Linked DNA regions of Fulvivirga ulvae. The protein of the gene in region 2 interacts with the protein of the main gene of each other region in a pairwise test. Links are inferred from orthologs where the notes say so. Each region holds a gene or a part of one and is shown on either strand. Other genes may lie near its edges.

Evidence for each region.
Region 1: the proteins of def (region 2) and LVD17_RS10005 interact in binary tests that used the Escherichia coli proteins (3 or more experiments, as listed by UniProt). The link is inferred for Fulvivirga ulvae from one-to-one orthologs.

Annotation. Positions count from the first base shown.
Region 1 is NZ_CP089981.1:2,407,080-2,422,584, forward strand. What follows is about bases 12,734-15,505. They hold LVD17_RS10005 (aspartate-semialdehyde dehydrogenase), read right to left. Parts: upstream 14,730-15,505; coding sequence 13,737-14,729; downstream 12,734-13,736. Other genes in these bases: LVD17_RS10000 (class I SAM-dependent methyltransferase), read right to left, coding at 12,734-13,660; LVD17_RS10010 (lamin tail domain-containing protein), read left to right, coding at 14,921-15,505. In the rest of the region: gliding motility-associated protein GldE, read left to right, coding at 1-732; gliding motility lipoprotein GldD, read left to right, coding at 707-1,318; ATP-dependent DNA helicase RecG, read left to right, coding at 1,353-3,446; tpiA (triose-phosphate isomerase), read left to right, coding at 3,499-4,260; prmA (50S ribosomal protein L11 methyltransferase), read left to right, coding at 4,260-5,111; LVD17_RS09985 (hypothetical protein), read left to right, coding at 5,257-10,056; glycerol-3-phosphate 1-O-acyltransferase PlsY, read left to right, coding at 10,154-10,801; LVD17_RS09995 (DUF2911 domain-containing protein), read left to right, coding at 10,985-12,118; more of LVD17_RS10000, read right to left, coding at 12,479-12,733.
Region 2 is NZ_CP089981.1:1,602,431-1,618,125, reverse strand. What follows is about bases 5,977-8,938. They hold def (peptide deformylase), read right to left. Parts: upstream 7,754-8,938; coding sequence 7,199-7,753; downstream 5,977-7,198. Other genes in these bases: LVD17_RS06800 (hemerythrin domain-containing protein), read right to left, coding at 8,220-8,938; ruvX (Holliday junction resolvase RuvX), read right to left, coding at 7,801-8,220; LVD17_RS06815 (methionine aminotransferase), read right to left, coding at 6,049-7,197; LVD17_RS06820 (amidohydrolase), read right to left, coding at 5,977-6,061. Outside these bases: LVD17_RS06845 (translocation protein TolB), read left to right, coding at 1-261; LVD17_RS06840 (YicC/YloC family endoribonuclease), read left to right, coding at 309-1,187; LVD17_RS06835 (UDP-N-acetylmuramoyl-tripeptide--D-alanyl-D-alanine ligase), read right to left, coding at 1,210-2,493; LVD17_RS06830 (T9SS type A sorting domain-containing protein), read left to right, coding at 2,666-4,894; LVD17_RS06825 (hypothetical protein), read left to right, coding at 4,897-5,280; more of LVD17_RS06820, read right to left, coding at 5,264-5,976; more of LVD17_RS06800, read right to left, coding at 8,939-8,960; LVD17_RS06795 (S41 family peptidase), read left to right, coding at 9,170-10,798; LVD17_RS06790 (DNA recombination protein RmuC), read left to right, coding at 10,938-12,242; LVD17_RS06785 (co-chaperone GroES), read left to right, coding at 12,256-12,630; LVD17_RS06780 (DKNYY domain-containing protein), read left to right, coding at 12,636-13,802; LVD17_RS06775 (hypothetical protein), read left to right, coding at 13,859-14,062; hemB (porphobilinogen synthase), read right to left, coding at 14,065-15,036; rocD (ornithine--oxo-acid transaminase), read right to left, coding at 15,284-15,695. UniProt on the Escherichia coli protein: Removes the formyl group from the N-terminal Met of newly synthesized proteins. Requires at least a dipeptide for an efficient rate of reaction. N-terminal L-methionine is a prerequisite for activity but the enzyme has broad specificity at other positions.

The DNA.
Region 1 (15,505 bases), 810 kb from region 2 along the record:
GAAGAAAAGGATATTCTGAAAGGTATAGTTAACTTCGGTACACTCACGGTTAAACAGGTAATGAAATCAAGGATGGACATTACGGCGTTTGACATAGAGATGGATTTCCATGACCTGATGGATAAGATTAATAAGTCAGGATTTTCCCGTATCCCGGTTTATTCTGACACTATAGATAATATCGAAGGAGTACTTTATATCAAGGATTTGCTTCCACATGTTGATCAGGATGAGTCTTTTGACTGGTGTAAGCTGCTCAGGCAGGGCTTCTTTGTTCCTGAAAACAAAAAGATTGATGCACTATTAAAGGACTTTCAGGAGAAGCGGGTGCATATGGCCATTGTTGTTGATGAATACGGAGGTACCTCCGGTCTGATCACCCTGGAGGATGTCATCGAGGAGATAGTGGGTGAAATAAATGACGAGTTTGATGATGAAGATATTGCATATAGCAAACTTGATAAGTATACTTACCTTTTCGAAGGCAGGACCACGCTCAATGATTTCTGCAAGATACTGGAGGTGAACCCGAATACTTTTGAAAAAGTAAAGGGGGAGAGTGAATCGCTTGGAGGCCTGCTGCTGGAAATTAATACAAAGCTTCCTTCTGCCGGAGAAAAAGTGTATTTTGAGAGGTACGTTTTCACTGTGGTAGCTGTGGATAATAAGCGTATTAAAAAGGTGCGGGTCTTTATAAACGAAAATGATGAAGATACAGGAGATTATAACTAAACTGTGGTTGGCTTTTTTCATAGTTTTAGTTTTATGGGGTTGTGAGTCTGATTATGCACCGAAGCCTAAAGGGTATAATCGCTTTATCCTTCCCGAGCATGCCTATCAGCCACTGCCTGATACCCTGCCCTATCACTTTGAATACTCAAAACATGCCCGGCTGCTTAAGGACTCCTCCTGGATTTCAGACAAGTATTGGGTTGAGATCTATTATCCGCAATTTAAAGCGGACATACACATAACTTATAAGACCGTCAATAGTCTGGACTCGCTGAAGGAATATTTTGATGATGCCTATTTCCTCACCGCCAAGCACCAGATCAAAGCTTCGGCCATTGATGAGGCTATATCAAAAACGCCATCAGGCAAAACGGTGGTTTATGCTGAACTGGAAGGCGAAGTGCCCAGCCAGTTTCAATTTATTTCGACAGATTCTACGCAAAATTTCCTGCGAGGCGCACTTTACTTCAATACACAGGTACAGAATGACTCTTTGCAACCAGCTATTGAATATGTGAAAGTGGATATTGTTCATATGATGAATACCCTTAAATGGAACGACCTGAAGGGGAGCAGCAGAAATTAAGCAGTTAAAGAATTTTTTTGGTTAGTTTGCGGGTATGCAAGGATTCTTTGATACAAAGATAGAATTCCTCAAAGGAGTCGGCCCGCAAAAAGCGGCACTACTTAATAAAGAACTCAATATATTCACTTATGGGGACCTGCTTCAGCACTACCCGTTCCGGTACGAAGACCGCACTAAATTTTACCCGATCAATGAGTTGAATGGCACTATGCCTTATGTTCAGATCAAAGGGAGGGTGCGTAATATAGAGGCGGCAGGCCCACCACGCAAGCGAAGGCTGAAAGCATTTTTACGTGATGAAACAGGCGAAATTGAGCTTGTTTGGTTCAAAGGAGTGCAATGGGTACTACAAAAGCTCCAACCCGGTGTTGAATACATGGTTTTTGGAAAACCCACGGCATTTGGAAGCAAACTTAATATTGCTCATCCCGAATTTGAAGTGCTCACACATCAAAATGAGGATTCCAGTTATTTGCATCCTGTATACCCTGCCACTGAAAAGCTTAAGAAGAAATATCTGGACAGCAAAGCTATTTCAAAGCTTCAAAGAACGCTGCTTCAGCTTGCCGAGCACAGGATTAGGGAGACCTTGCCACAGCAGCTACTGATAGACTACAGGTTGCTTTCAAAGAAAGAGGCCTTGTTCAATATCCACTTTCCCCAGAACAATGAACTGTTGCAAAAGGCCAGCTTCAGGTTAAAGTTTGAAGAGCTGTTTTATGTACAATTGCGCCTGTTAAAGCTGAAACTTGCAAGAGTTGACAAGTTTAAAGGTCAGGTTTTTCATGATACCGAGCTTCTGACCAGATTTTATAAAGAACACCTGCCGTTTGACCTGACAGATGCGCAGAAACGGGTAATAAAGGAAATTTACCATGACATGAAGTCGGGGCGACAAATGAACCGGCTGCTTCAGGGTGATGTGGGCAGTGGGAAAACCATAGTGGCCTTCATCTGCATGTTATTGGTGGTAGGCTCAGGGGCTCAGGGAGTAATGATGGCCCCCACTGAAATATTGGCAGCGCAACACTACCAGGGCCTGAAGGAATATGCCGATCGCATGGGTATTACCATTGCCTTACTCACGGGTTCTACCAGAAAGAGTGAGCGGAAAATCATACACGAATACCTTAAATCGGGAGACCTGAATATTATTGTGGGTACACATGCCCTGCTTGAGGATATTGTACAATTTAAAAACCTGGGATTGGCTGTGGTTGATGAACAGCACCGCTTTGGGGTAGCCCAGCGATCCAAACTATGGCAGAAGAACCGTGATGTTTATCCGCATGTGCTGGTGATGACCGCCACCCCTATTCCGCGCACACTTGCCATGACTTTGTATGGAGATCTGGATATTTCAGTGATTGACCAGCTGCCGGCAGGAAGAAAGCCAATAAAAACAGTTCATCGGTACGATGCAAACCGGCTGAAAGTAAATGGCTTTATCAAAGAGCAAATTGCAGAAGGGAGACAGGTATATATCGTTTACCCATTAATTGAAGAGTCAGAAAAACTGGACCTCAAGCATCTTATGGATGGCTACGAAAGCATTTGCAGATCTTTTCCGGATATTCCTGTAAGCATAGTACATGGTAAAATGAAACCCGATGCCAAGGACTATGAAATGCAAAGGTTTGTAAAGGCAGAAACTAAGATCATGGTGGCTACCACGGTAATAGAAGTAGGTGTAAATGTGCCTAACGCATCAGTTATGGTCATAGAAAATGCCGAGCGGTTTGGTCTAGCACAATTGCACCAGCTTCGCGGAAGAGTAGGGCGTGGTGCCGACCAGTCTTACTGCATACTTATTAGCAATTATAAACTCAGTAAAGAGGCCAAAGTGCGGCTTGAGACCATGGTGAGAACCAATAATGGATTCGAAATAGCAGATACTGACCTGCAATTGCGCGGTCCCGGAGATCTGACAGGCACACAACAAAGCGGGGTGCTTGATTTGCTGATAGCTGACCTGGGAAAGGATGGCAAAATATTGCAGGCAGCCAGAGGGGCGGCTATTGCTCTGCTGGATGCTGACCCGGAACTATCCCATCCTGATAACCGGAATATCCGGAGCCAGATCGAGTCTATGCGCAAAACAGCCGTTAACTGGAGCAGGATCAGTTAAAAGACATTTTAAATACTATATTTGTGTGTCCACAAAAAACTGTACACTAACTATGAGAAAAAAAATTGTAGCCGGAAACTGGAAAATGAATAATAGCCTCGATGAGGGGTTGAAGCTTACTTCTGAGATCGTGAATATGGTAGCCGATGAGGTAAGAGGAGATGTACATATTATTTTAGCTCCCCCTTTTATTCACTTAACTCAGGTAAAGAAATTGATATCTGGTGTAGATAAACTCCACCTGGGTGCTCAAAATTGTAATGATAATGCCCAGGGTGCATTCACCGGAGAAGTTTCTGCCAGTATGCTGGCCTCTGTTGGTGCGCAGTATGTTATAGTTGGACACAGTGAAAGAAGAGAGTACTTCAACGAAAGTCATAAACAGCTTGCCAAAAAAGTGGACCTGGCCCTGGAAAATAATCTTACTCCCATCTTTTGTTGTGGAGAGTCCTTGGAGATCCGGGAAAACGGCCTTTTCAAGGAGTACGTTTGTAATCAAATCGGAGATAGCCTGTTTCATCTGCACGACGATAAATTTTCCAAAATAGTAATAGCGTATGAACCTATCTGGGCAATAGGAACGGGAAAAACTGCTTCATCGGATCAGGCCCAGGAAATGCATGCGACCATACGTGAGTTTATAGCCGAGCGATACGGCGGGGAAATTTCTGAAAACATGTCTATACTCTATGGAGGAAGCTGCAAGCCGGATAATGCAAAGGAGCTGTTTGCCTGTAAAGATGTGGATGGAGGCCTGATTGGCGGAGCTTCTTTAAAATCAAGGGATTTTACCGATATTGTAAAGTCATTTTAATGATGGCAGAGAAACTTCCGGCAGAGTTTATAGGGGTTAAATTTTCATGTAGTGAAGATTTTTCCGAAATCATAATAGCCGAGCTTGGCGAGCTTGGCTACAACTCCATGATGGAAACAGAAGATGGTGTTGAGGGCTATATTGAAATTGAGAAATTTTCCGGGCAGGATGTGAAGGATCTGGTTGCGAAGTATGCTAAACTTACACCATTATCGTATACCATTGAGGAGGTAGAGAGGAAGAACTGGAACGAAGATTGGGAGAGAAACTATGATCCTATCATTGTTGAAGATAGATGTCTCGTTCGCGCCACATTTCACAAGATAGAGGAGAAATATCCATACGAGATCATCATCACTCCCAAAATGTCATTTGGCACCGGTCATCATGCCACTACTTATCTGATGTTAAAGAACCAGATGGAGCACGACCACAGAGGCAAACGGGTACTTGATGCCGGCTGTGGTACTGCAATACTTGCTATTATGGCTTCCAAGCTTGGGGCAAAAGAAGTAATAGCTTACGACATTGACTCATGGAGCATAGAAAATGCCCCTGAAAATGTAGAATTGAACCAATGCAATAATGTCAGTGTTTTTGGAGGAACCATTGAATCGCTACATCTGGAAGGGCATTTTGATATCATTTTAGCCAACATCAATAAAAACGTACTACTTGATGAGATAAAACACTACCAGGCATATTTGCCTGAAAAGGGTGTACTTATGCTTAGCGGGTTCTACGATTCGGATGATCAGGACTTACAGGATGAGGCTGCAAGGTATGGCCTTCAATTATTGGGCAGGTCGAGCCGAAACTACTGGTCATCGTTGGTTTTTGAGAAAACGTAATAGAAAAAGTACCTTCCATTTAATTTTTTCGTTAGCGATTGTGTTTACAAGTAATCATCATCAATTGGTTTATTCACAATAATTTAGGAATTTCAGGGGATTGATCATGTGGCAAACTTTTAGATACTTATTTTTTCTGCTCTGCATGTTGAGCTTTAATGCTTTCTCGCAAAGCAACTCCGGACCTGCTGTCCCAAAGGATACGGTAAGAGTGATGCTCAATGACGAAAGAGCCCGTCAGGTTTTGGGCATCAGTGACGAATTTCAAATGGCGTGGGTGCGGCTTGCCAGGGATCAGCAGGATAAGGTGATAGCGCAGGTTGCGTCACTGATGAACAACAGAAGAGGAAATAAAACGATCTATTCAGCCTATTTTGAGGCTATTGCACATGCAGTAAATACCGAGGGGGTCAATGCGCAGAAGATGATCAGCTACCTCAATGTCACCGAAAAAGTAATTGCTAATCATACATCTGCCGAGCTGCTGCAATACCTGCAAGTAACCAAGTCTTTTTTTGAGCACCGTGCGCTTTTCCATGCCCGGTCAAACCGTTTATTTGTCAGCAACGATGAATATAACCTGGAGTATGTGGAAGACCCCTCACCGATCGAGGTGGAAGAGGAGCCTGTAGTAGACGAAGTGGATGATGCAGCTGCGGATGACGAGTATTTTGACGAGTGGGATGAAGAGCCTGCAGATGACGACTGGGATACGGAATGGAATGATGATGACTGGGATGAAGGACCTGACCCTGAAGATGAATTAACGGAAGACCAGCAAATGGTGGAGGCCATAAGAGGTGGGCCTGCCCTGCCGGCGATCAGCGGTCCCGTGATCAATTTTGAAAAGGCTACCTTAAATTTCTCAACACCTTACGATTCTGTTTTTTTGGAAAATACTAAAGGATCATTTCTTATACTGAAGAACAAGTTTGTCGGCGATGGAGGCAAATTTGACTGGTCAATGACAGGTCTGGGTGCTGATTCGGTTTTCTGCCAGCTAAGCACATATAGCTTTGATGTGAATAAACCTGCACTACAGGCCGAGGCGGCAAAACTTACATATAAAGGAAAACTGCCCGATCCTGTTGAAGGTGTTTTTGAATATAAAAGTGTAAGACATGATACAACCACCGATGCCAGATACCCGAGGTTCATGTCATACTACAGCAATATAAAGGTTAGCAATATTGGGAAAGACCTGATTTATAATGGGGGTTTTTCTTTAAATGGCAGAAAGATATATAGCTCCTCCGTACTGGGAGAGCTTTCTAAAATCGAAGTCCACGACAAAGCATCAAAAAAATTTAAAGCAAAAGCTAAAATATTTGAATTTTCCGACTCCACCGTTACTGCAGACAGAGCGTCGATTGTGATATACCAGGGGAATGATTCCATATACCATCCCGCGGTAAGGGTTAAGTATGATTTCAATAAAAAATACCTGGTACTACAAAAAGATAAGGGAGGTTTCCGCAATACACCTTATACAACTACATATTTTAATGTGGATTTTACGGCGGATATTATTAGATGGCACCTTGATTCTGCCACACTTGATGCCTCAATACTTGAAGGAAGACGGATTGTTCCTGCGCACTTTGAGTCATCAGATCATTATAATGTTGAAGATTATCGGGGTTTGGGCGACAAAATATATCCGTTTAACCCTTTGGCGTTGGTAGTGTCTTATTCCAGGAAGAATAATGAGGAGCAGTTTTATGTTGACCAGCTTGCACGACACTTCAAAAAAGATGTAAAAGTACTTAAGGGGGCTATGTTGCATCTTGCACAAAAAGGACTTGTTGGCTATGATACCAACAAAGGTCTGATCACTGTTAAGGAGAAAGGCACGCATTTATTCGATTCAAAATTTGGGAAAAAAGATTTTGACAACATAGTTATTAGTTCAGTGATTCATCACAGGCCAAACTCAACATTAAACTTTGAAGAACGTACGTTTAAGATCCGGGGTGTGGATGGTTTTAAGATTAGTGATTCGTTGAATGTGGTGATCAAGCCCGATAGTAGTGAAATAGTACTAATGCGTGACAGGGACTTCAAATTTAACGGTAAGATAAGTGCAGGTAATTTCGAATACATAGGGCGTGATTTTACTTTTAAGTATGACAGCTTTCTTATTTATCTCAATGAAATTGATTCCATCCAGTTCTACGTAAAGGATGAAAACAGCCGGGGCAGGTCTGGCAGGCGTAAAGTCGATAACGCGCTTGTGTCATCAGACTCCTCAACCGACGGCGGTGTTGCCAATAACCTACAGGCATCGTCAGGAACGCTCTTTATAAATAAACCGGGCAATAAATCAGGTAAGGAGAGTCTTCCTAATTATCCGAAGTTCGATTCTGGCAAAGGCGCAGTTGTATATTTTGATAGAAAGGAGGTACTCTCAGGAGTATACGACAGGTCTATGTACTTTCTGGTACCACCTTTTGGCATTGATAGTTTGGGCGGCTCAGATCCTGCCTCCATTGGATTTGAAGGGTCTTTCGTATCCAGTGGTATGTTCCCGACTTTTGAAGAGAAATTGCGGGTACAACGCGACTACTCAATGGGTTTCACGCATGCAGTGCCTGCTGAAGGGTATACATTATATGAAGGTGAAGGAAAGTTTTACAACCAGCTAAATCTAAACAAGCACGGGCTTAGGGGTAATGGTAGAATTGATTTCTTAACCACTTCCCTGGTATCAGAGGATTTTGTATTCTATCCGGACTCAGTAGTTACCAAGGGAGATTATGTAGAGATCCGTGAGCAGGAATACAACGGAGTGCTCTTTCCGCAGGCGTCTGTAAAGAATTATGATATGAAGTGGTTGCCAAAGAAAGACAGCATGTATATAAGCAACCTCGACGAACCTTTCCAGTTTTATAACGAAACGGCGTCTCTTGATGGTACTGCAATAGTGTCCAATCATGGTGTATATGGCTCCGGTACCCTCCTTACCCGTGGTTCTGAGTCAATATCTGAGAGGATTACCTTTGAGCATGATCGCTTTTCTGCCAGGCATGCGGATTTTGAACTGAAATCAGACAACCCTGATAAGCCTGCCCTTGCCGGAGATGATGTCTATTTGCGGTTCAACCTTGACGAAAACTACGCTGATATTAGCCCGGAGGTAGAAGGTCAGGCGGCATTGGAGTTTCCATATGCGCAGTTTAAAACCTCAATTACTCAGGCCAGATGGGACCTGAATGAAGAGAAGATCACCATGAAAAAACCTGATGATGTTCCTTTGGAAAGCTCTTACTTCTATACCACCCGTGAGGATCTTGATTCCCTTAGGTTTAATGCAACAGAAGCTGTTTATGATATTAACACTTTGGAGCTCAAGGTTAGCGGGATACCTTATATTGTGGTTGCGGATGCCAAAATTACTCCGGAAAACAATGAAGTACTCATTTTGGAGAATTCTAAAATAGGCAGACTCACAAACACGACTATTATTCTGGATACCCTGAATGAGTATCACAGGCTTACGGAAGGTGTAATTGACATTAAATCCAGAAATGAATTTACAGGCTATGCAACCTATCAATTTGTTAACTCTCTGAATGACACCGTTCCTATCAAGATGGAGAATTTTCATCTGGAAACCATGCAGGTAGCCAGTTCAAGGAGAAAAGAGGTGTTCGAGCAACATACTGTAGCCAATGGTTCTGTGAGTGAAACGCAAAACATTCTGATCTCTCCGGGTATGTTTTACAAAGGTGATATGATCCTTTACGCACATAAACCGGCGATGCAGCTTGACGGTTACATAAAACTTGATCTGCATGAACCAGGTTTTAATACCTGGATACAACACTCCAGCTCCGGTGACCAGCGTGATGTGATGATAAACTTTGACAACTCTGTTACTGAAGAAGGCAGAAGGCTGGAAGCAGGTCTGTACTTTTCGTCTGGTGACAATAGCCTTTACAGCACTTTTATAAATGAGAAATACTCTCCCGATGACGAGGACTTCTTTGTGCCGTCAGGAATATTGTATTTCGACAAGAATAGCAATGAATATGCCATAGAAGACACTTTGAAGATGACGGGGAAGAAGCTATCAGGCAAAATTTATCGTTACAACCAGGACACCAAAGATATTCGTTTTGAAGGTCCCGTTAATTTTATGAGACCTACCAAAGATGTCTCAATAAATGCGGCTGTGCTCGGACATGGCAACCTTGACAGGAATGAGTACAATCTCAATAGCCTGCTTGCCATTAATCTTTCAACGGTACCTTCACAGGCATTTGATATAATGGCCAGGGATATTGTTGATGTGGTTAAAAACCTGGGTGCGCCGGAAGGCCTTGGTGATCAAACCCAATTGATATATAAGCTGGCAGAGATTATAGGCGAGAGGCCGGCGAGAGAATATGAAAAACTGTCATTGCAGGAGTATGTTCCTTTGGGGGGCTTTGCTAAAGAGACTGCGGTGCCATTGGTATTTACTAATGTTGACCTTAAATGGTCATCGGACCATAAAGCTTTTTACAGCGAAGGTAAACTGGGTATGTCCAATATCCAGAGAATTGATGTTAATGGTGCCTTTGATGGATTTATGGAAATAAAGAAGAATGAAGCCGGAGGAACAATATTCAACGTTTTTATCAAGGTTTCGCCTGCATCTTGGTTCTTCTTTAGCCTGGAAGACGACAGACTTCTGACTTATTCATCCAATGAAAACTACAACGATGTCATCAGTAAAAAGAGCAATGGCTCTAAGGCAAAAATCGGCGATCTCATCTTCGCTCCTGCAGATAAAGCCGAAACACTGAACTTTATCAACAGATTCCGGTTAGAATATTATGGAATAGATGAATTTTACGACTTGGATTCAGAGGTAGAGGAAGTTGTAGACGAGACTCCTGATGATGGTTTTGGCGGTACTGAGGAAGATGATGGATTTGAGGATGACGATGATGGGTTTTGATAATTCCCTCACCTGAAAAAAATTCTTTATATTTGAAACTAACTGTGTTAGGAAGGAGTTATGCGCTTGCTTCCTTTTTTTGACCTAATTAAAAAATATGGAAATAGCTGCAATAGGAATAGCATTAATTTTAGCATACCTGCTTGGTTCAATACCCACTGCCGTTTGGTTCGGTAAATCTGTACATGGAATAGATGTAAGAGAACATGGTAGCGGAAATCCTGGTGCTACAAATACCTTTAGGGTTTTAGGAAAAAGAGCCGGTACAATAGTTATGCTTGGTGATATCATTAAAGGTATGGCAGCTACCTCACTTGCAAGAATATTGCTCAATTTGGATTTTATAGAAGAGCAAAACCTGGTAACATTTAAGTTAATACTAGGTGTGGTGGCTGTTATCGGTCATGTCTTTTCGGTATTTATTAACTTCAAGGGGGGTAAAGGTGTAGCCACATTACTGGGTATGATGATAGCTATTCATTATGAAGTTGCCCTATTATGTATAGTTGTTTTTCTTGTCACCCTGATCATCTCCAAGTATGTATCACTTTCTTCAATCATTGGAGCCTTATCTTTTCCGGCCCTGCTTTTACTGGTGCCAAGATTTAAGACCAATGAGCCACTATTGGTGATATTTGGTTTCTTCCTGTTCATTGTTATAGTCTGGACACATAATAAAAACATCAGGCGGATAGTAGAAGGGGAGGAAAATAAGACCTACCTGATAAGGTTTAAAAAAGATTAAAGTGTTTTCAAAAGGGCAATTAGTTGCCCTTTTTTATTTCCCCTTCCTGTCTGAAAATAGCCTTTTATCCAACTTATGATCGCAGTTAAATAATTTGGAAATCTTCCCGGGCTGTAGTCCGTATAACCGGATTGATCGTCAGAACCTACTTAATCAATCTTTTTACCTCTTAATTAATTAACCATGAGATCAAAAACTTTACCATTTCTTATGATGCTGTTAAGCATCTGCTTATTACACAGTACCACCATGGGCCAGGGCGTCACTCTCCCGCAGGTTAGTCCGGCCGCTGAGGTAACGCAGCAGGTAGGTATATCCAGTGTCACGATCAATTATTCAAGACCTAATGTAGTCAGTCCTCAGGGCGAAGACCGTACAGGGAAGGTATGGGGCACATTGGTGCCTTATGGCTTTAACAATCTGGGCTTTGGCACTTCCCAGGCAGCTCCCTGGCGTGCAGGTGCCAACGAAAATACAACCATCGAGTTTAGCCATGACCTTAAAATAGAAGGAAAGGACCTTAAAGCAGGTAAGTACGGGCTGCATATGGCTATTGCAGAAGATGGTACGGTAACCATCATTTTTTCAAAGAATTCAAAAGTTTGGGGAAGCTATTTTTATGATGAGAAGGATGATGCGCTAAGGGTAAATGTAAAATGGGAAGACCATGAAAGCACCCCCTTGCTTACCTATAATTTTGTGGAGGTCACCGAGAGCTATGCAGTGATAGCCCTGGACTGGGAGAAAAAAAGAATACCGTTTAAGGCGGAGTTCGATACCCCTGAGCTGGTCTATCAAAATTTAAAAAATGAACTTCATTCAAGCCAGGGTTTTGCAATTACTAACTGGACAGCAGCGGTAGCATACCTCGTTCAAAATAAGATCCATCTCGATGAAGCATTAAACTGGGCTAATACCGCCATTGAAGGTCAATTTTTTAGTGAGAGGAATTTCAGGACATTGCAGACGAAATCAATGGTTCTGACTGCAATGGGAAAGCATGATGAGGCTGCAAAAATAATGAACGAAGCTCTGGAAGATCCTAATGCTGCCGTGGCGGATTATTATACTTACGGACGTCAGTTAATTGGGCAGGATAAAGATACAGAGGCACTTGAAGTATTTAAGAGGGCCAGCAAGAAATGGAAAGACCACTGGCTCGCTCCTCATGGATTGGCCCGGGGCTATTCTGCCCTTGGTGAATATGAGAAAGCACTGAAATTTGAAAGAGAAGCACTTGCAAGGGCTCCTGAAACTAGCAAAGTCTTTCTGGAAGGATATATCAAAACCCTTGAGGACAATAAGGACTTCAATTAACATTGCGTGCTGCGGAACTTTTCTTACAGACTTTTGCATAGAGAAAATGTTCCGCAGTTTTTAAATTTAAAAAAATACGGGCAATTCCTACTCTTGTAATTACTGTATAAGCGTCGTACTTTCGTTTTGTTTTTGCCCCGTCATTCGGGGTTGTCAATGAAACGGAGCGTAGATGAAGTTGCTTACCAGTCTTTTTTTTGTTTTAGCCATAATGAGCTTTATTTTTTTATCCATTGGTCTCTATAAACCCTGGGTAATGCTTTGGTGGGAGGATACCCAGAATAGGAAAAAGGTAATTAAGCTGTATGGTATCTCAGGCACCTTATTTTTTATATTATACCTCTTGATGGAATACTTCTCCTAAGGCTTTTCGGTAATAGCTATTCTTTTATTTTCTTCTTTATCCGTAAAGGCAAAAAGATATATGTCGCCACCGTCTTTTAAGCCAAGTTTCTTTTTGATGGCATGCACTTCATCAGGGAAATTTCTGGCAGAGACATTAGCTTTTTTGCCTGATAAATAACTCGAAACCGCCTTTTTATTATAAGGAACTACATCTATTATACGAAACCTGCGACCCGGGAAATCTGTCACTTCAGCATTACTGGTGTAGAGGTGTGTATGGGCATGCAGCTTTTTTATATTATATACCCCGGCAATACTCTTAAATGCGCCTGCTTTAAGAATTGAACTGTTAGGCTCGTAAAGAAACTTATCAGGAAGTCCATACTCCGCCTGTGCGCTTATTTCTGCTGATTTTTGGAAACTGAAACTTTGCCTTTCCCCTACTTTCCGGATATTGATTGTATGGATTAAGGGGTTATCTCCTTCAGACTGACGCAGTAGGTACAGCACCTCCTTACATTCGTTCTCCACGGAAATAATATGGATTTCGTGCACAAATTTCAGGTCTCTGACAGAGCTCTCAATATCCAGCATCGGAGAGGCTTTTATCAGGATGGTGTCTGCCCTGGACAACAGGTCTGGCAAAATTGTAGTTACATCAGGCTCGCAATCATCAAACCTGAATACCCTTTGCGCATTTTCATCCCTTCTGGCGGGATCGAGATAAACCACATCAACCTTAGGTGTGTGTTTCAAAAAACTCTCTGCCTTATCATTTTTACAGATAATGTTTGTGGCGCCAAGGGAACACAGGTTATCAGATGTGATTGCGGCAAGCTCTTCATTTTGCTCTACATAAGTGACTTTCTCAAAGCTCTTACTCAAATAGTAGGTGTCAACCCCCGCACCTCCTGTGAGATCAATGAGCGATTTGCCACTAACTATAGATGCCTTATATTTAGCGGTAGCCTCTGATGAACACTGCTCCATGGAGATCGTTGGAGGGAACATCACACCCTGAGAGGCATACCATTCCGGCAGCTTCGTCTTCGCCTTTTTCCGGGCCGTAATTTGGGTAGCAATTACCTTTATTGATACACCATGGATATCCCTATGCCTGAAAATAAGAGTCACCGGGTCATCATTTTCATGGGCCTTGATGAATCGCTGTATTTCCGGCTTGAGCAGTTCCTTCATTAAAAACGTACAGTGTAGAAGCAAAAATGCCATTCCCGCAATGCGGGAACGGCATCTGATAAAATTATTCCTTTATTTAATAAACAAGGTTGTTCGCCGCAAGAAATTCTGCTATTTGAACAGCATTGGTAGCGGCACCTTTCCGCAGATTATCAGCTACCACCCACATGTTTAATGCATTTGGTTGCGACTCATCCCTTCTAAGTCTTCCTACAAACACTTCATCCTTACGATGGGCATTAAGAGGCATGGGATAAACAGCATTTTTCACATCGTCCTGAAGCACAACCCCAGGAGCATGATTCAGAAGCTCTTTAACCTCTTCCAGGTCAAATTCGTTATGGAATTCAACGTTTATCGATTCAGAATGGCCACCCATTACAGGCAAACGTACAGCGGTTGCGGTAATAGCAATGCTGTCATCACCAAGTATTTTCCTTGTTTCATTAACCATTTTCATCTCCTCCTTAGTGTATCCGTTATCCAGAAAAACGTCAATGTGAGGCAGTACGTTCATATCAATTTTATGAGGATAGACCTTCTCCCCTTCCACGCCATTCCGCTCATTCATGAGCTGGTCAACGGCAGCTTTACCGGTACCTGTAACTGACTGATAAGTTGATATAACCAGTCTTTTTACACCATATTTCTTGTGCAATGGCGCCAAAGCCATAACCATTTGTATGGTTGAACAGTTAGGGTTTGCGATGATCCTGTCATCTATTCTCAACACCTCAGCATTAATTTCCGGCACAATAAGTTTGTGGTCAGGGCTCATCCTCCATGCTGATGAGTTATCGACTACGATACACCCTATTTCAGCAAATTTAGGAGCCCACTCCAGTGAAGTACTTCCTCCTGCAGAAAATATGGCAATATCCGGTTTACTAGCAATGGCATCCTCCATGCCAATAATCTTGTAGGATTTACCCTTGAAGGTTTGAGTTTTACCAACCGATTTGGCAGATGCTACCAAAAACAGCTGATCAAATTCAAAATTTCTTTCTTCGATTACCTGCAGAACTTCCTGTCCCACTAGGCCTGTTGCTCCTACAATAGCTAGTTTCATTTTAATAATAATTTAATTGGCTGAAAATGATATGATTACACATTCATCAGTAAATAGATCCCATACCAGTTTCATGTTAACATAAATATGTACTCAAAAATACTATTTTTGTTTTTTACAGCTATTGTTAATATGAATTAATTGCCTTGTTAGATTATTATAAGCTCTGTTTAGTAGTTCTTTTTCTCTTTTTGGTCAAGTTTCCATGCCAGTCGCAGTTTACTGATGACTTTACTGATGGCGATTTTATTGCAGATCCGGTATGGAATAGTTCAAATAAATCAGGTGACGGGGCTGACTTTCAGGTCCAAAATGGCGAATTACAAAGCAAGGGCCCGGCGGCTTCTTCAACAATATGGATTAGCAATAGCAATCTGCCCGATATGCATCAACAAAAGGTAGTTTGGCAGTTTACAGCCAGATATGATGCTTCCCCAAGTGGCTCCAATAATACGGAAATTTATCTCTTTTGCGATAACAGTGATTTGAGCTCCACCGCTGACGGCTATTTTATTCGCCTTGGAGAGTCAGGAAATGACGATGGCATTGATCTGTTTAAAATCGGCTCCTCCACCCCGCTGATCGCTGACCCAAACCCTTCAATTGCTTCAGGTTATATGGTGAATATAAGAGTCACCAGAGATACTTCAGGGAAGTGGGAACTTGAAGCCGATCCGTCGGGCGGATTTGCCTATGTGATGATTGGTACAGCGGTTGACAAAGAATTTACTACCGGCTCACATTTTGGCTTTAAAGTAGAACATACAAGTACACGA
Region 2 (15,695 bases):
TCGGCCTGGACAGGAAAATCTCCATTTAGAGAAGACAATTCTATCAGTACAAAAGTTATCCCGGAAGACCCTGCAGCACGTGAAAAAAGTAATTTTATCATTGAGTTGAAAAACTACAGAAGCCCCTGGATCTACAGCTATGGAGCGGGCTTTAGAACAATAATTTTAGGCTACTATATTAAACTGGATGTTGCCTGGCCTGTTGATAACTATGACATTGGCAGTCCACGAGCCCACCTGACATTAGGATACGACTTCTAAGTCAGCTATTTTTGTTCATCTTTATTTAAAAACTCATATAGCCATATATGCTAAAATCCATGACAGGCTATGGTTCATCCCATCTTTCAACTGATGAGGTAACCATTAACATCGAAGTAAAAACACTTAATTCTAAATATCTTGACCTTAACTTTCGGTTACCCAGGGCTTTTTCTGAAAAAGAGATTGAGTTAAGAAATCTGGTTTCAGATAAATTGCAACGGGGTAAAGTTTCGTTAAGCATTGATTATGTCAATGAAAAAGAAACAGAGCTTAAACAGCGATATAATGAAGACCTGTTTGTGCAATATTACAGCAAGCTAAAGAGACTTGCAGATAGAGTAATAGCTTCTGACCAGGACTTGTTTAAGCTGGCCCTAAGTGCACCTGATGTAATGATCACAGATCAAAATGAAGAGGTCGACGAACAGGAGTGGTTAAGCTTGAGAGCCCTGGTAGAACAGGCACTTGATAGCTGTGACGTTTTCAGGAAAAAAGAAGGAGCCGAACTTCAGCAAAAATTCTCAGGCTACATCAACTCAATAAGCAAAAGTCTGGAAGAAGTTAAAGTGCTGGATCCTAAACGAGTAGAGAAAATCAGAGAGCGGATTAAAGGGAACCTTACAAAATTTGTAGATGAAGAAGGCCTCGATAAAAACCGGCTTGAGCAGGAAATCATCTATTATATCGAAAAGCTTGATATAACGGAAGAGAAAGTGAGGCTGGCCAGCCACCTGAATCATTTCAATGAGGTGCTTTCTGATAAAAACTCATTAGGCAAGAAACTGGGCTTTATATCCCAGGAAATAGGAAGAGAAATCAATACCATTGGTTCAAAAGCTAATGATGCTGATATTCAGAAACATGTAGTATCTATGAAGGAAGAACTAGAGAAGATTAAAGAACAGCTTCTGAATGTACTTTAAACCGGTTGTGGTATAATAAGTACTATTGAATAAATTCAACTACCTCTTCTAAACCAAGGCTTCTGGAAGCTTTAATTAAAATGACATGCTGATCGAAGCGGTGAGTTTTTAGGGCCTCTATCAGGTCAGCTTTATTTTTAAAATATTTAGCGTGAGGCACATGTTTTTGGGCTGATTGGATAAGATCCCCACAGAGATAAACATCGGAAAGATGTTTGCCTGAAAGATCGGCACCTAGCTTTTCGTGTTCGGCAATGCTTTCAGGACCTAATTCTTTCATATCTCCGAGTATAGCTACTTTATGTTCAGCCTTCATCTGAGCCAGGTTTTCGAGGGCGGAAGCCATGGAGCTGGGATTGGCATTATAGGCATCAAGGATAATTGTATTATTTCCTTTCTTAACAATTTGTGACCTGTTATTCTGTGGCACATATTCTGTTATGGACTGATTTGCTTCTTTTTCAGGGACATTAAAATATTTTCCTATACAGAGAGCAGCTGCAATATTCTCGAAGTTGTACTTCCCAATAATATTGGTTTTTATGATTTCCCGGTTTTCAGCTTTAAGCTCTACAAAAGGTGAAGCATCTATAAATTCACAGTGATAATAATCACCCTTTTGAGGATAGAATAATGGATTGAGGAAGCGTTTGGCCATATTGCTCAACACGTCGTTTTTTGAATTGATCCAAACCACCCCCGAAGTTTTAATCAGATAATGATATAATTCGCTTTTTGCACGGATTACACCTTCATAACCTCCAAACCCTTCAAGATGGGCTTTGCCAATGTTGGTAATAAGGCCATGTGTTGGTTTGGCAATACTACATAGTTGCTGTATTTCCCCAATATGATTTGCCCCCATTTCAATGATAGCAACCTCATGCTGTTCAGTGATCGAAAGCAATGTGAGCGGGACACCTATGTGATTATTAAGGTTGCCTTTTGTGGCTAATACACGATATGATTTGCTTATAACGGCATTGATCAACTCTTTTGTAGTGGTTTTCCCGTTTGATCCGGTCAGGCCAATAACAGGGATATTTAGCCGGTCTCTATGGTGGCGGGCTAAATTTTGAAGTGTTTCAAGTACATTTTCAACTAATATGATCCGTTCATCGTTTTTGTATTTTTCCTCGTCAATTACAACCATCGAGGCACCTTTTTCCAATGCTTCTTCAGCGAACTCATTAGCATTGAAATTAGGCCCTTTCAATGCAAAGAAAATAGATCCGTCTTCAATTTTTCGGGTATCAGTGCTTACCTTTCTGGTTGCTAAAAAGTGGTTATAAATGGTTTCGATCATGAGTATCATCTTATAAGTGCTAATATAGCGTGTGTCATAAACAAGAGTAGTGTTAATAGAAAAAATATTGCCGTATTTGCAACCGGGTAATTGTACATTCAGGGAAAAACTCTATATGTACGAACCCGTAGAAGCGATTCTCCGTTAAGTTACATGTTCAAAATCATGTCCTATGAAATTTCTTTGCATTTTTTTGCTCACCTTTTACATACCTGCATCTATCTATGCCCAATTTGTTTATACATTAGATCAATCGGTATCTGTAAAGGAAGGTGATGAAATATTAAATCTGCCCTGGACAGGTGGACTTAACAGTATGCAATACAGCACAATGGATCTGGACGGAGACGGAAATGAGGATTTGGTAGTATTTGAGAGAAGTGCCCATAAAATATACCCCTTTCTTAATGTGGACAAAACCTACTCCTATGCGCCCGAGTACGCTTTCTATTTCCCTGAAGAAGTGAAAAACTGGATGCTGTTGAGGGATTTCAATTGCGATGGCAAAAAAGACATTTTTACCAGTCATACATTTGGTATTCGGATATTCATTAATGAAACCTCGCAAAGCGGGACACTTGCCTGGAGCCCTTATGTTACAGGGAAAGATAATACAGGAAATGAACAGTATTTTTTAAAGACTAGGGGTTTTACCTCAAACATTAATATGCAGATGAACTCTTCTGACATACCTGCAATTATTGATCTGGATGGAGACTCGGATCTTGATATTTTGATGTTTAGGGCAAGTGGCTCTTCAACTGTTGAATATCACAAGAATCTAAGTATTGAAAGAGACGGAAACTGCGACTCCCTTCAATTTGAGCGCATAACCCAGGTCTGGGGTGGCTTACAGGAGTGTCAATGTGGAGAATTTGCCTTTAATGGAAGTGATTGTGCCAATTCGGGTGGCAGGGAAGAGCATCAGGGAGGTAAGTCGATATTATTATTTGACAATGATAATGACCAAGATTATGATATGCTAATATCGGAAGAGACTTGTGCCAATCTCTTTTATATGGAAAATGAAGGAACAAATGAATCGCCTTCTTTTAATTCCGCAAATTCCAGTTTTCCAAATGGCAGTAACCCCGCATCAATGTTATTTTTTCCGGTGGCCTATTACGAGGATGTTGACTTTGATGGGGTTAGAGATATGCTGGTATCTCCGAATGTTGCCAGCAATGTTTCTAATTCTGTAAATTTCCAGTCTTCCAGTTGGCTCTATAGCAATGGGGGCTCCGATAGCAATCCTCAATTTGACCTGCTGAGACGCAATTTTCTCCAACACCAAACCATTGATCTTGGAGAAAATGCATCGCCCGCATTCGGAGACTATGATGGGGACGGAGATCTTGATATGATCCTTGCAAGCTATACCAATCAGAGTGCGCCGGGTTTTAATTCCACCTTGTTTCTTTACGAAAATACCGGGTCCGCCAATGAGCCCGCATTCGAATTGAAAAGTGAAGATTACCTGCTTTTTTCGCTGTACAATATATTTAATTTAAAACCAAAACTTCGTGATATCAACGGAGACAATCGGGTTGATCTTGTGTTTAGCGGCACGGAGCTTTATAACTTCTCCACAAATATTTATTACCTTCTTAACCAGGGAGATGATAAATTTAACTTTGAAGAAGAGGCGCACATTTTATTCCCTAATATAGGATTTGATGAAAATTTTGAAGTATATGATATCAGCAGGGATGGTTTGGTAGATATCCTTGTGGGAAAGAGCACCGGCAAATTAGAATATTACAAAAATTCAGGAGAAAGGAATGCACCTCAATTTAATCAGGAAGACGACACGTTTTACGGCTTTGATTTCAGCACTTCCAGACTGGATCTATGCGTTGCCGTAGCGGATCTTAATAGTGATGGTAATCCGGATATGGTTGCAGGGGATAAACGTGGTAGCCTTACTATTTACGATAACTTTCTGGAGCATATTGATCAGCCGGAGGAAGGCGTAACAGAAATTGTGTGGTCACCCCATGAGAAACCATCCGTATTTAACCTAGGAGGTAAATTGTATCCCGCTGTGGCTAACCTTTTTAACGAGGACAAACCAAGCCTGATCATAGGTACCGGACAAGGTGGATTACACATTTTGAGGAACTCAGATGCTCTGGCGGGATATACTAACCGTTTTGACCTGGATATATTTCCAAATCCTGTAATTCGAACCAATACACAATCTATCAACGTTAGTTCTAAAATTTCAGGTACAGCTACTGTTATTTCAATACTGGGGCAGCAAGTGGCTAACAGCTTTCATCTGCCCGCAAATACTGTAAAATCTATTCCGGTTACGGGGCTTCATCCAGGAATATACATTGTTATTTTGACGGTTGGTGATGGCGATTACATCCATCAAAGGTTCGTAGTTATTAACTAATTGTGCATTTATATCTTCACATAAGGATCATTAAGGATCAGTTTAATTTCAAAAATGACACTATCGACAAGGTAAGGAGCTGGCTACCCCATGTATCCTTGTTTGATGTAGACAACTATTCAGATAATACGACAATCCAAACTGCCATAAGAGCTATGGAAATGGCCGACAAGATCTTTATTCAAATAGAAGCTGAACAGGGCCCTGAGCCGGGCGGTGTTTTGAAAATATTAAACACGGCCATGAGGAAGTCATCTGCTGTTATTGATTACCGGGGCAGTCATGCAGTTATGGATAAAATCATGATACGCTTCAAGGACAGGTTAACCAGTAGTGATCGGTCGCAACAACAAAAGTTGGCAGACTTTTTTAATGATGGATCGTAAATTTATCAGCATCCATGTACGCCGGAAATTTTTCTCTCAGGCCAGTGACCTCTGCAGGGTCCAGTGAGAAGGTTCGAATTTCTTCCCTGTCTTCGGCCTCATATAGATTTTCACCCTTTGGTGTTATGATAGCTGAATGGCCATTGTAATCCACATGATTGCCATCAGTGCCGATGCGGTTCACCCCTATAGTATAACATAGATTTTCCACTGATCGGGCTTTTAGAAGTATATCCCAGGCGTTAACCCTGGGGGCAGGCCAGTTTGCTATATAGATGGCCAAATCATAGCTTGTCTGGCCGGTTGCTCCTTCAGGTACATTTCTGCTCCAAACCGGGAAACGGAGGTCATAGCAGATTAGGGGGCAAATGAGCCATCCTTTCAAAGTTTCGATTAGTTTTTTTTTGCCCGCCGAATAATGCTCGTGCTCATTAGCCATTCGGAATAGATGCCTTTTGTCATAGCTGCTATATTGCCCATCAGGCTTCATCCATATGAGGCGGTTATAGTATTTGTTATCCTCTTTGGCTATAAAACTGCCGCAGATTACGGCTTTGGTTTGTTCAGCCATTTGCTTCATCCATTTAAACACCCTGAAGTTCATAGGCTCGGCAAGCTTCTCAGCCTGCATAGAAAACCCGGTGCTAAACATCTCTGGCAATATGATAAGGTCTGTGGCCTCATTGATCTGCCAGATCTTTTCTTCAAACATGGCCAGGTTGGCATCGGGGTCTTGCCAGTAGAGTGGAGATTGTATAAGTGTTACTTTTAAATTCTGCATAAGATCCTGGCTGCTTTTTCAATGGTCTCTTCGCTTTTGGCGAAACAAAATCTTAATAATTTGTCATCCCTGCGGTTTTTGTAGAACGCTGAAATGGGTATAGACGCTATACTGTGTGTTTTTGTCAGATATTCGGCCATTTCTGTGTCAGGGCGATCAGAAAGGTTTTTATAAGAGAGTGACTGAAAGTAGGTCCCATGACAAGGTATAGCCGTAAATCCGGAGTCTTTTATTTGATTGAGGAACAGATCTCTTTTTTGCTGGTAAAAAGCAGGAAGTTGGGTGTAATTGCTCTCTGTTTTGAGAAATTCGGCAATCGCCAGCTGGACTGCCGTGTTGACGCTGAATGTTACGAACTGATGGAGTTTTCTGATTTCAGCCATTATACCGGCCGGAGCAACAACATAACCTACCTTCCAACCGGTGGCATGGAATGTTTTTCCAAAAGAAAAAACAGCGATACTCTGGTCTGCAAGGGCAGGGTACCGGAGTACACTTGCATGGGTGAAGTTATCAAATATGATATGCTCGTAAACTTCATCGCTCAAAATGAGCAGATCAGGGTGTTTCATGGCTATTTTATCGAGCCGCCTCATGTCTTCACCTGTTAATACCGATCCTGTAGGGTTATGGGGGGTGTTGATCATGATCATTCTTGTGCGGGCTGTAACATTTTTCTCCACCTCATCCCAGTTAATGGAGAAATCAGGTTGTTTAAGTGTAAGATGGACAGGCACACCTCCGCATAACCTGATGACAGGATCGTAACTGTCATAAGCCGGGTCAAAAAGAATGACCTCATCATCAGGAGCAACCAGTGCTGTAATGGTATTGAAAAGGGCCTCAGTAGCTCCAGAAGTGATTGTGATTTCAGTTTCGGGATCGGCAAGGTAATTAAAGCGGTATTTAAGCATGGAAGCTATTTGCTCCCTCAGGGCCGGAATACCGGGCATAGGAGCATATTGATTGAAGCCGTTTGACATGTATTTGTTAACAAGCCTGATCAGGTCTCCTGACACTTCAAAGTCAGGGAAGCCCTGCGAAAGGTTTATGGCACTATGCTCCTGTGCCATTTTAGACATTACTGAAAAAATTGACGTGCCAACATCCGGAAGTTTAGATTTAAATTTTGGCATATTATTTTTTTGCAGGGAGTATTACCCTGTAGTCCACTTTCATCTTTCCTTTAGTTATGTTCTGGAGTTTTCCTTTTAGCATACGCTTCTTTAGAGGTGAAAGATGATCCGTAAACAAGATTCCTTCTATATGGTCATATTCATGCTGAATGATACGGGCTTTCATACCATCATACGTCTCCTCATGTTCCTCCCAGTTTTCATCAAAGTAGCGTATGGTGAGCCTTTCATTTCTGAATACATCTTCTCTGATGTTTGGTATACTAAGGCACCCCTCTTCAAAAGCCCATTCGTCCCCGGTCTCTTCCAGTATTTGCGGATTAATAAATACTTTTTTAAAGTCCTCCATATCTTCATCCTCAATAGGACGTCCGTCCACTACAAATATCCTCAGACTTTTTCCAATTTGGGGGGCTGCTATTCCAATACCACTTGCAGCTTCCATGGTCTCAAACATATCTTCACTGAGCTGTTTGACATCTATCTCACCTTTCTCTATGTCCCTTGCTTTCTTCTTTAGCACGGGATCTCCGTATACTACTATAGGATATATCATCTACTGTTCAAGTTTCCTTATAATTCATTCAAAATTAATATATTTTTTCAAAAAGAGGGGTTGCAATCCAGATAGGATTGCAAAATCACAGCTGCGCTTACTTTATCGATGTTGGCTTTATTTCTTCTGTCCTTTTTCTTCATGCCGCCCTCCACCATTGCAGAGAATGCAATTTTGCTTGTAAATCGTTCATCCACCTCATTAATGCCCACATCAGGGAAGAGCTTCTTAAGCTTATTTATAAATTTTGTAACAGCTGCTGTGGCATGAGTGTCTTCATTCCGGAGGTTTTTGGGCATGCCTATTACAAACCTCTCCACAGGCTCTTTCGAGCAGTAATCTGTTAAAAAATCAAAAATTTCCTTTGTGGGAACTGTTGTAAGTGGAGAGGCAATGATCTTCATAGGGTCAGTAGTGGCGATACCAGTCCTCTTCAGGCCATAATCTATACCTAAGATCCTACCCACTAGTTAAACCTGATGGTTTCCCTGAAACGTGCTTTCACCTCTTTTTCCAGCATAAGTGCTTTTGGAAATAAGATGTCATTTTCAATCTTGGCGTGTGTGACAAGGCTCCGTTCAAGATCTTTTAGTTCTTCATAGATAATCCTGACATGCAATGGCGTTTGCTTATCGTAGGCGTAGTCATTGGTGATCCGGCGTATACCTTTCATTTCATCATCATGCTCGCTGTGCTCTACCGCATACCTCTGAAGTGAATGCTTCTCCATAAGATAAAAGACCTGCGAAATGTTGCAGTTGTTTTTAGTGAATTTGTATAGAGCAGAGATATACGAAAAAAGGGTGTCTTCCTCCTGGTAAATATGATGAATGAAATCCTCAACGAAAAGTGGGAAAACAAACTTCAAATCCTTTTCAATAAAATCATAATCAGGATGGCCGGCATGGAAGTTGTCAATTATGCGGGCTATGTAAGGCAGCTTTTGCTTAATGAAGATATAATGAGTGTGCTTCAGATACTCTATTATAAGTTCTACAGGATATTCCCTTAAGGAGAGATTTTCCTCGACGCAATGGTAAACAGACTCCAGTTTTTGTATTACAGCATTTACGTTTAATCCTCTTTCCCTGCATGCCTGTTCAAGAGTTTTTTGAGAATAGTCGTAAAACTCTATACCGAAATAGAACAGTACAGAGGCATGTACATAATTATCGTCTACAATCTCTATAATCTTTTTGTTATTCAAGGCTAAGGCTGTCTAAATAGAGTGAAAAACTGCAATGTAAATATACGAAACCTAAAGTAATTTATTAAATAACATGACATAAGTCATAAGGTTAAGTACTGTATGTCAACAATTATTGTTTGTGTCCCGTTAATATCCTATATATTTAAATTCAGGAAATTTATTTTTCTTTGTTTTAGTTCTATAGAAAATCGTAAAGCAGTGAATCAATGAATCAATATAATAACTCAAAGTACCAGATCAGGCTTCCAATTATTTTATTCATAGGGATGGCCGCAGGAATTCTTATTGGGGCTACATTCACCGATTCCTCTCCAGTGCAGAATGACATTAACTCCAGCATGCAGAAGTTTAAGGAGGTACTATCTATGATCGATCGAAACTACGTAGATCAGGTAGATACTGATGAACTGGTGGAAGAAGCCATTGAAAATATGCTTACTAAACTGGATCCTCACAGTACTTACATCTCAGCTGAGGACAGGATCAGAGCTAATGAGGATCTGCAAGGTAACTTTGAGGGTATCGGGGTTGAGTTTAATATATTTAAAGACACTATCGTAGTTGTATCACCATTGAGCGGGGGACCCAGCGAGGCCGTAGGTGTAATGTCTGGTGACAAGATCATTAAGATAGACGGAGAAGATGTTGCAGGCGTTGGCTTTACTAATCGAGATGTTCAGGAGCACCTGAAGGGTCCTAAAGGAACGGAGGTAACTATTACTGTTAAAAGAAAGGGGAAGAAGGGGCCAATAGAATTTACGATAATCAGAGATAAAATACCTCAGTATTCTGTTGATGCCAGCTATATGATTGATGATGAGATTGGTTACATTAAAGTGAGCCGGTTTTCGGCAACAACATATGAGGAATTTTTAACATCTCTCAGAAAGCTGAAAAAACAAGGGATGAAAAAGCTGGTATTAGACCTGCAAGGAAACCCTGGGGGGTATATGAACCATGCCATTAATATGGTTGATGAATTTTTGTCCGATAGCAAGCTTATTGTTTATACCAAAGGTAAGCAGGAGCGGTTCAACAGCAAGGCTAATGCCAGTCGAAAGGGAGAATTTGAAGAAGGTGAACTCATCGTACTGGTCAATGAAGGCAGCGCTTCTGCCTCCGAAATTGTTACCGGTGCTTTGCAGGATAACGACAGGGCCCTGGTGGTGGGAAGAAGAACTTTTGGAAAGGGGTTGGTGCAAGCTCCTATGGAACTAAATGATGGCTCGGAACTGCGATTGACGATATCTCGCTATTATACTCCAAGTGGACGGTCAATTCAGAAGCCCTATGAAGATAAAGACGAATACGCTCATGATATTGTAGATCGTTACGAGCACGGAGAGTTTTTTAGTGCTGATAGCATCAAGTTCACGGATTCATTGAAATATCAGACTGCACATGGCAGGACAGTTTATGGAGGAGGAGGCATTATGCCCGATTATTTTGTGCCGTTGGATACAAGCCTTACTTCAACTTATTTGAACAAACTTTTTACCAGTAATTCAGTACAGGAATATACTTTCAACTATGTGGCGAAGAATAAAGTCAGGTTGAATGCTATGGATTACAAAGAATTCTATAATAATTTTAATGTAACTGGCCAAATGCTTAATGATCTGGTAGAAGCGGGGAAAGCCAATGGTGTAAAACCAAATTATAAAGATCTTGAAAAATCGAAGGATTTGTTTAAACTTCATGTAAAAGCGCAGATTGCCAGGCAGATATGGAATAATGAAGGGTTTTATCCGATATATAATCATACCAATGAGATACTGGAGCATGCTGTTAAACTTTTTGATGAAGCGGGTAACCTGGAAAGAGCTAAGTTTTAGCGAATAGGATATAAACTGTATTTATAAAAGCCCACCTGGCGTAATGTCGGTGGGCTTTTTCTATTGCAGAAGGGTACTACTTAATTATGTAAGGGATATGTATTCCATGCTTTTACTAATTGATTATCTTTGGTCTTGTATGGAGATAATTTGGTTAATAAGCGGTATAGTTATAGGTGGAGTTGGGGTCTGGATGATTGCAAAATTTAAGTTTGCGAGCGAAGCAAAAGACTCAGAAGCTGCCCTACAGGTAGAAAAGGAGAGGGTAGCTAACCTTCAGCGCGAAACTGATACCCTTAAAAAGGAGCTTTTATCGGAGCGGGGCATTGTGCTTGATTTGAACAATAAGCTTTCATCAACGGAAGCAGATTACCGCAATCTGCAGGAGAAGTTACGCGATCAGAAGCAGGAGCTGGAAAAGCTTCAAGAGAAGTTTTCCCTGGAGTTTAAAAATCTTGCCAATGAAATATTTGAGGAAAAGAGTAAAAAATTCACCGATCAGAACAAGATAAACCTGGGAGAGCTGCTTAACCCCTTAAGAGAAAAAATAACGGAGTTTGAGAAAAAAGTAGAACTGAACAGTAAGGAAAGCCTTGAGCAAAGTACAGCACTTCGTGAGCAGCTTAAAGGCCTTCGCGAACTGAACCAACAAATGACCCGTGAGGCGGAAAACCTGACCAGGGCACTGAAAGGAGATACCAAAAGCCAGGGTAACTGGGGAGAATTTATTCTGGAAAGCATTCTTGAAAAATCTGGCCTCGAAAAAGGCCGTGAATATCTCGTACAGGAATCATTTACCAACGAGGAAGGAAGAAGATTCCAGCCTGACGTGATCATCCGCCTTCCTGAGGATAAAAATATTATCATCGACTCTAAAGTATCGCTGATTGCCTATGAGAAGTATGTTGCAGGCGATGAGGCGGACAGGGAGGTAAATCTCAAGGCACATATATTATCTATCAGAAATCACCTGAAAGGATTGAATCTCAAGCAGTATGAACAATTGCATGGCGTAAAAGGGCTTGATTTTATTTTGATGTTTGTGCCCATTGAGCCGGCATTCAGTACGGCAGTGCAGTCTGATGTGCAGTTGTTTAACGATGCCTATGATAAAAACATAGTGATTGTAAGCCCATCTACCCTAATGGCCACCTTACGTACCATAGCTAATATATGGAAGAATGAGTACCAGAGCCAGAATGCTCTTGAAATAGCCCGCCAGGGTGGGGACCTCTACGACAAATTTGTAGCCTTTACCGAAGATCTTGTTAAGGTTGGTAACAGCCTCGATTCAACCCAGAAAGTATATCGGGAGGCCATGAAAAAGCTGTATGAGGGAAGAGGAAATCTGGTGAACAGGGCCAGCAAAATCAAGGAGCTGGGGGCGAAAACCAGTAAGATCCTGGATCAAAAACTTATCGACAGGGCAAGTGATTCTGAATAAAGTTCTTAAAAAAATGCAGAAGCTGACAGCGGATAATAAGTGGAAGAAACTGATTGTCGTAGGAGACAGAGTATTGATCAAGCCCAAAAAAGAGGCAGAGAAAACCAATAGTGGTTTATTTTTGCCTCCTGGTGTGCAGGAGAAAGAAAAGATCCAGAGCGGCTATGTGATTAAAACCGGCCCGGGATACCCAATACCCACTACCGAGGAGGACGATCTATGGAAAGGCAAGGAGAGCCAGGTGAGGTATTTGCCGCTGCAGGCAGAAGAGGGTGACCTTGCCATATTTTTACAGAAAGGCGCTGTGGAGATCATGTATGAAAATGAAAGATACTTCATTGTGCCACAGGCTTCCATTCTTATGCTGGAGCGGGAAGAAAACCTGTAATCCCTATGTATTATTTAACTACTTACCCATATCTGTCAGCCATTATATTGGCCCTGGTGGTTAATTTGATTTTTAAAAAAGTGTTTATGCTCAAAAACTCTCCACTTTCATATCTCCTGATTTTTATTTTTTCGGCCATCGGTCAGGCCTGTAGCCCATTTGCAGGGCCGGTTGATAAGGAAAAGTCTGATTCTTATTACTACTCAAAATTGAAAAGAGAGATTCGGTATAGTCCTATGGGGAATTGGTTTGCGCTAGGAAATTCCAAGGTTGATTCTGCCGATGTTTCTTCCTTTGAGGTAATTGACAGGGATTTTGGAAAGGACAAGGATCATATCTTTTATCAAGACCACATTATAGATGGTGAGGTGGACCGGGAAACTTTTAAGGTTAAGGAATTTTTGTGTTTTGATAAAAATGGCGTTTATCTTCCGGTGCGCTACATTGCCGATGATTTAAGAGAGAAGGTGCCAGACGGCCGTTATATGTTTGCAATAGTGGAGGCAAACCCTAAAACCTTTGTCAAATTAGACCAGGATTGGTCAAAGGATGATGCTAGCTACTTTTACAATTATCAAAAGGTCGATGTAGACTATCAAACTTTCGAAGTTATTAATGGGCATTTTGCTAAAGACAAAAACAAAGTTTACCTCCTTAAAAGTTTTTCCATTAGGGAATCTGCCATAGATCCTGCAACAGCTCAAAAAGTGGATGAACGCTACATCGTAGATAAAGACAGCATATACGACTTTCAGCAATACCTTAATGGCGTGGAGGTCGACTCGCTGGTGTCATTCAAGTGTTACGATAGTAATAGCATCAATTTTTTAGGGGAGAATTTCCTGCTGTTTGATGATAAGGTGGTTTATGATGGTGTTGAATTGCCCGGTGTGGATTCACGTTCTTTCAGGGTGGTAAAGAATTATTACAGTAAAGATAAAAACCGGGTATATTGTGGAAACAGAGTTATAGATGGCGCTGACCCGGAGAGTTTCGAGGTATTTGAGCATATGTTTTATTCTAAGGACAAATACAATGTTTATGGAGATGGCATTGTGATCAAAGAAGCTGACGCAGAAACATTTGAACCGGTTAATACAGATAAAAGTGTACTCTACAAGGATAAGAACCATACTTATCAATGGGGCAAGATAACGGATGAAAAAATATAAACAACTTATCCGTGGAGGGTGTTGAGTATTACTGACACTTTATTACTTTCACACTTATGCAAGGACTATCAATTAATGCCATGCGGGTGGGCTGGAAGTATAGGCTCAGAAACTTTGACGAAACCTTTGAGTTTGAAACACTCAAAAAGTTGAACTCTGAGAACTTCCTTCTTAAAGATCTGCATACCCTTGAAAAGTACGAACTCCATGACCTCGTCAAGTTTGGAAGAGGAGGAGATTTCGAGATCAGCGAGTTGTAACCTTATCTCTTGTTTTTAGCAAACTCTTTGGCAAAGTACGTCAGGATAATGTCCGCACCGGCCCTTTTTATGCTGAGCAGACTCTCATTCATGGCAGAAGTTTTATCGAGCCACCCTTTTTCTGCAGCAGCAGCTACCATGGCATATTCACCACTAACATTATAAGCTGCAATAGGAAGTTCGTAGTTGTCCTTTAACAATTTAATTACATCCAGGTAAGCCAATGCTGGTTTCACCATGAGAAAATCAGCCCCTTCTTCCACATCCAGGTCGGCTTCAATCAACGCTTCTCGCTGGTTTGCAGGGTTCATCTGATAGGTCTTTTTGTCACCACTTTTTGGAGCCGAGTCCAATGCATCTCTGAACGGACCATAGAAAGCACTGGCATATTTAGCACTGTACGACATGATGGAAGTTTCGGCAAAACCATTTTCATCCAGGATGTCACGGATATAGCCCACCCGTCCGTCCATCATGTCAGACGGCCCTATGATGTCGATACCAGCCTCGGCCTGGGTGAGTGCCATTTTGCCCAGCACTTCAAGGGTTTCATCATTCAGTATTTTACCATTTTTATCCACAATACCATCGTGCCCGTCAGAGCTGTATGGGTCCATGGCAACATCAGTCATGATGCAAGCCTCTGGAAATCTCTTTTTAACCTCTTTGAGCGCAGTGATGTAGAAGAAACCTGGATCATGGCTCTTGGTAGCCATTTTGTCTTTATGGGCCTCGTTTACTACGGGGAAAATGTCAAATGCAGCAACACCAAGTTTGAGGCATTCTTCAATTTCTTTGAGCATGTGATCAATCCCAAGCCGGTATATGCCAGGCATAGAATTTACCTCTATTTTACCCTTTGGATCCTCCAGTAAAAACAAAGGGAATATCAGGTCGTCAGTAGTAACTTTTGTCTCTTCTACCATGGCTCTGATCACGGCAGATTTACGGTTTCTTCTTGGTCTGATCATCATGTGGCAAATATAGCAAACCTCATCTTTATGCGCGAAGCAGGAAGTCCTCGAATTTGCAATATCCCCCCAGGTGAATATGGGATATTCTCTTTGTAGTATCTGGAGGGGCGAGCTGAAAGTGCCGAAAGCACTACTTGTGCCTGGTTTTGGTGTTATTTTTTGGGTTGGATCTAAATATATGGAGCCAAAAAATAACCCGGTGATTCAAAATCGCCGGGTTATGAAGTTCATGTATTGAGAAATATTGTTATTTCTTAAAATCTGTAATGGTTTTTTCAATGATATCGCAGCATTCGTGCAGTTGCTCTTCAGTCATAACCAGAGGAGGCGCAAACCTGATAATATTTCCGTGAGTAGGTTTTGCCAGCAGGCCATTTTCTTTTAAAGCAACGCAAATATCCCATGCGGTAGAACTTTCAGGGGTGTCGTTGATCACTATTGCGTTAAGAAGTCCTTTGCCCCTAACCAGTTTTACCAGGTCAGAGCCCTCAATAAATTTGTTTATCCTCTCTCTGAAAATAACCCCCAGTCGCTCGGCATTTTCCGCAAGGTTTTCTTCTTGGACTACCTCAAGTGCAGCAATAGCCACCTTAGAGCCAAGAGGATTTCCTCCAAAAGTACTTCCATGCTGTCCTGGTTTGATCACATTCATTACCTCA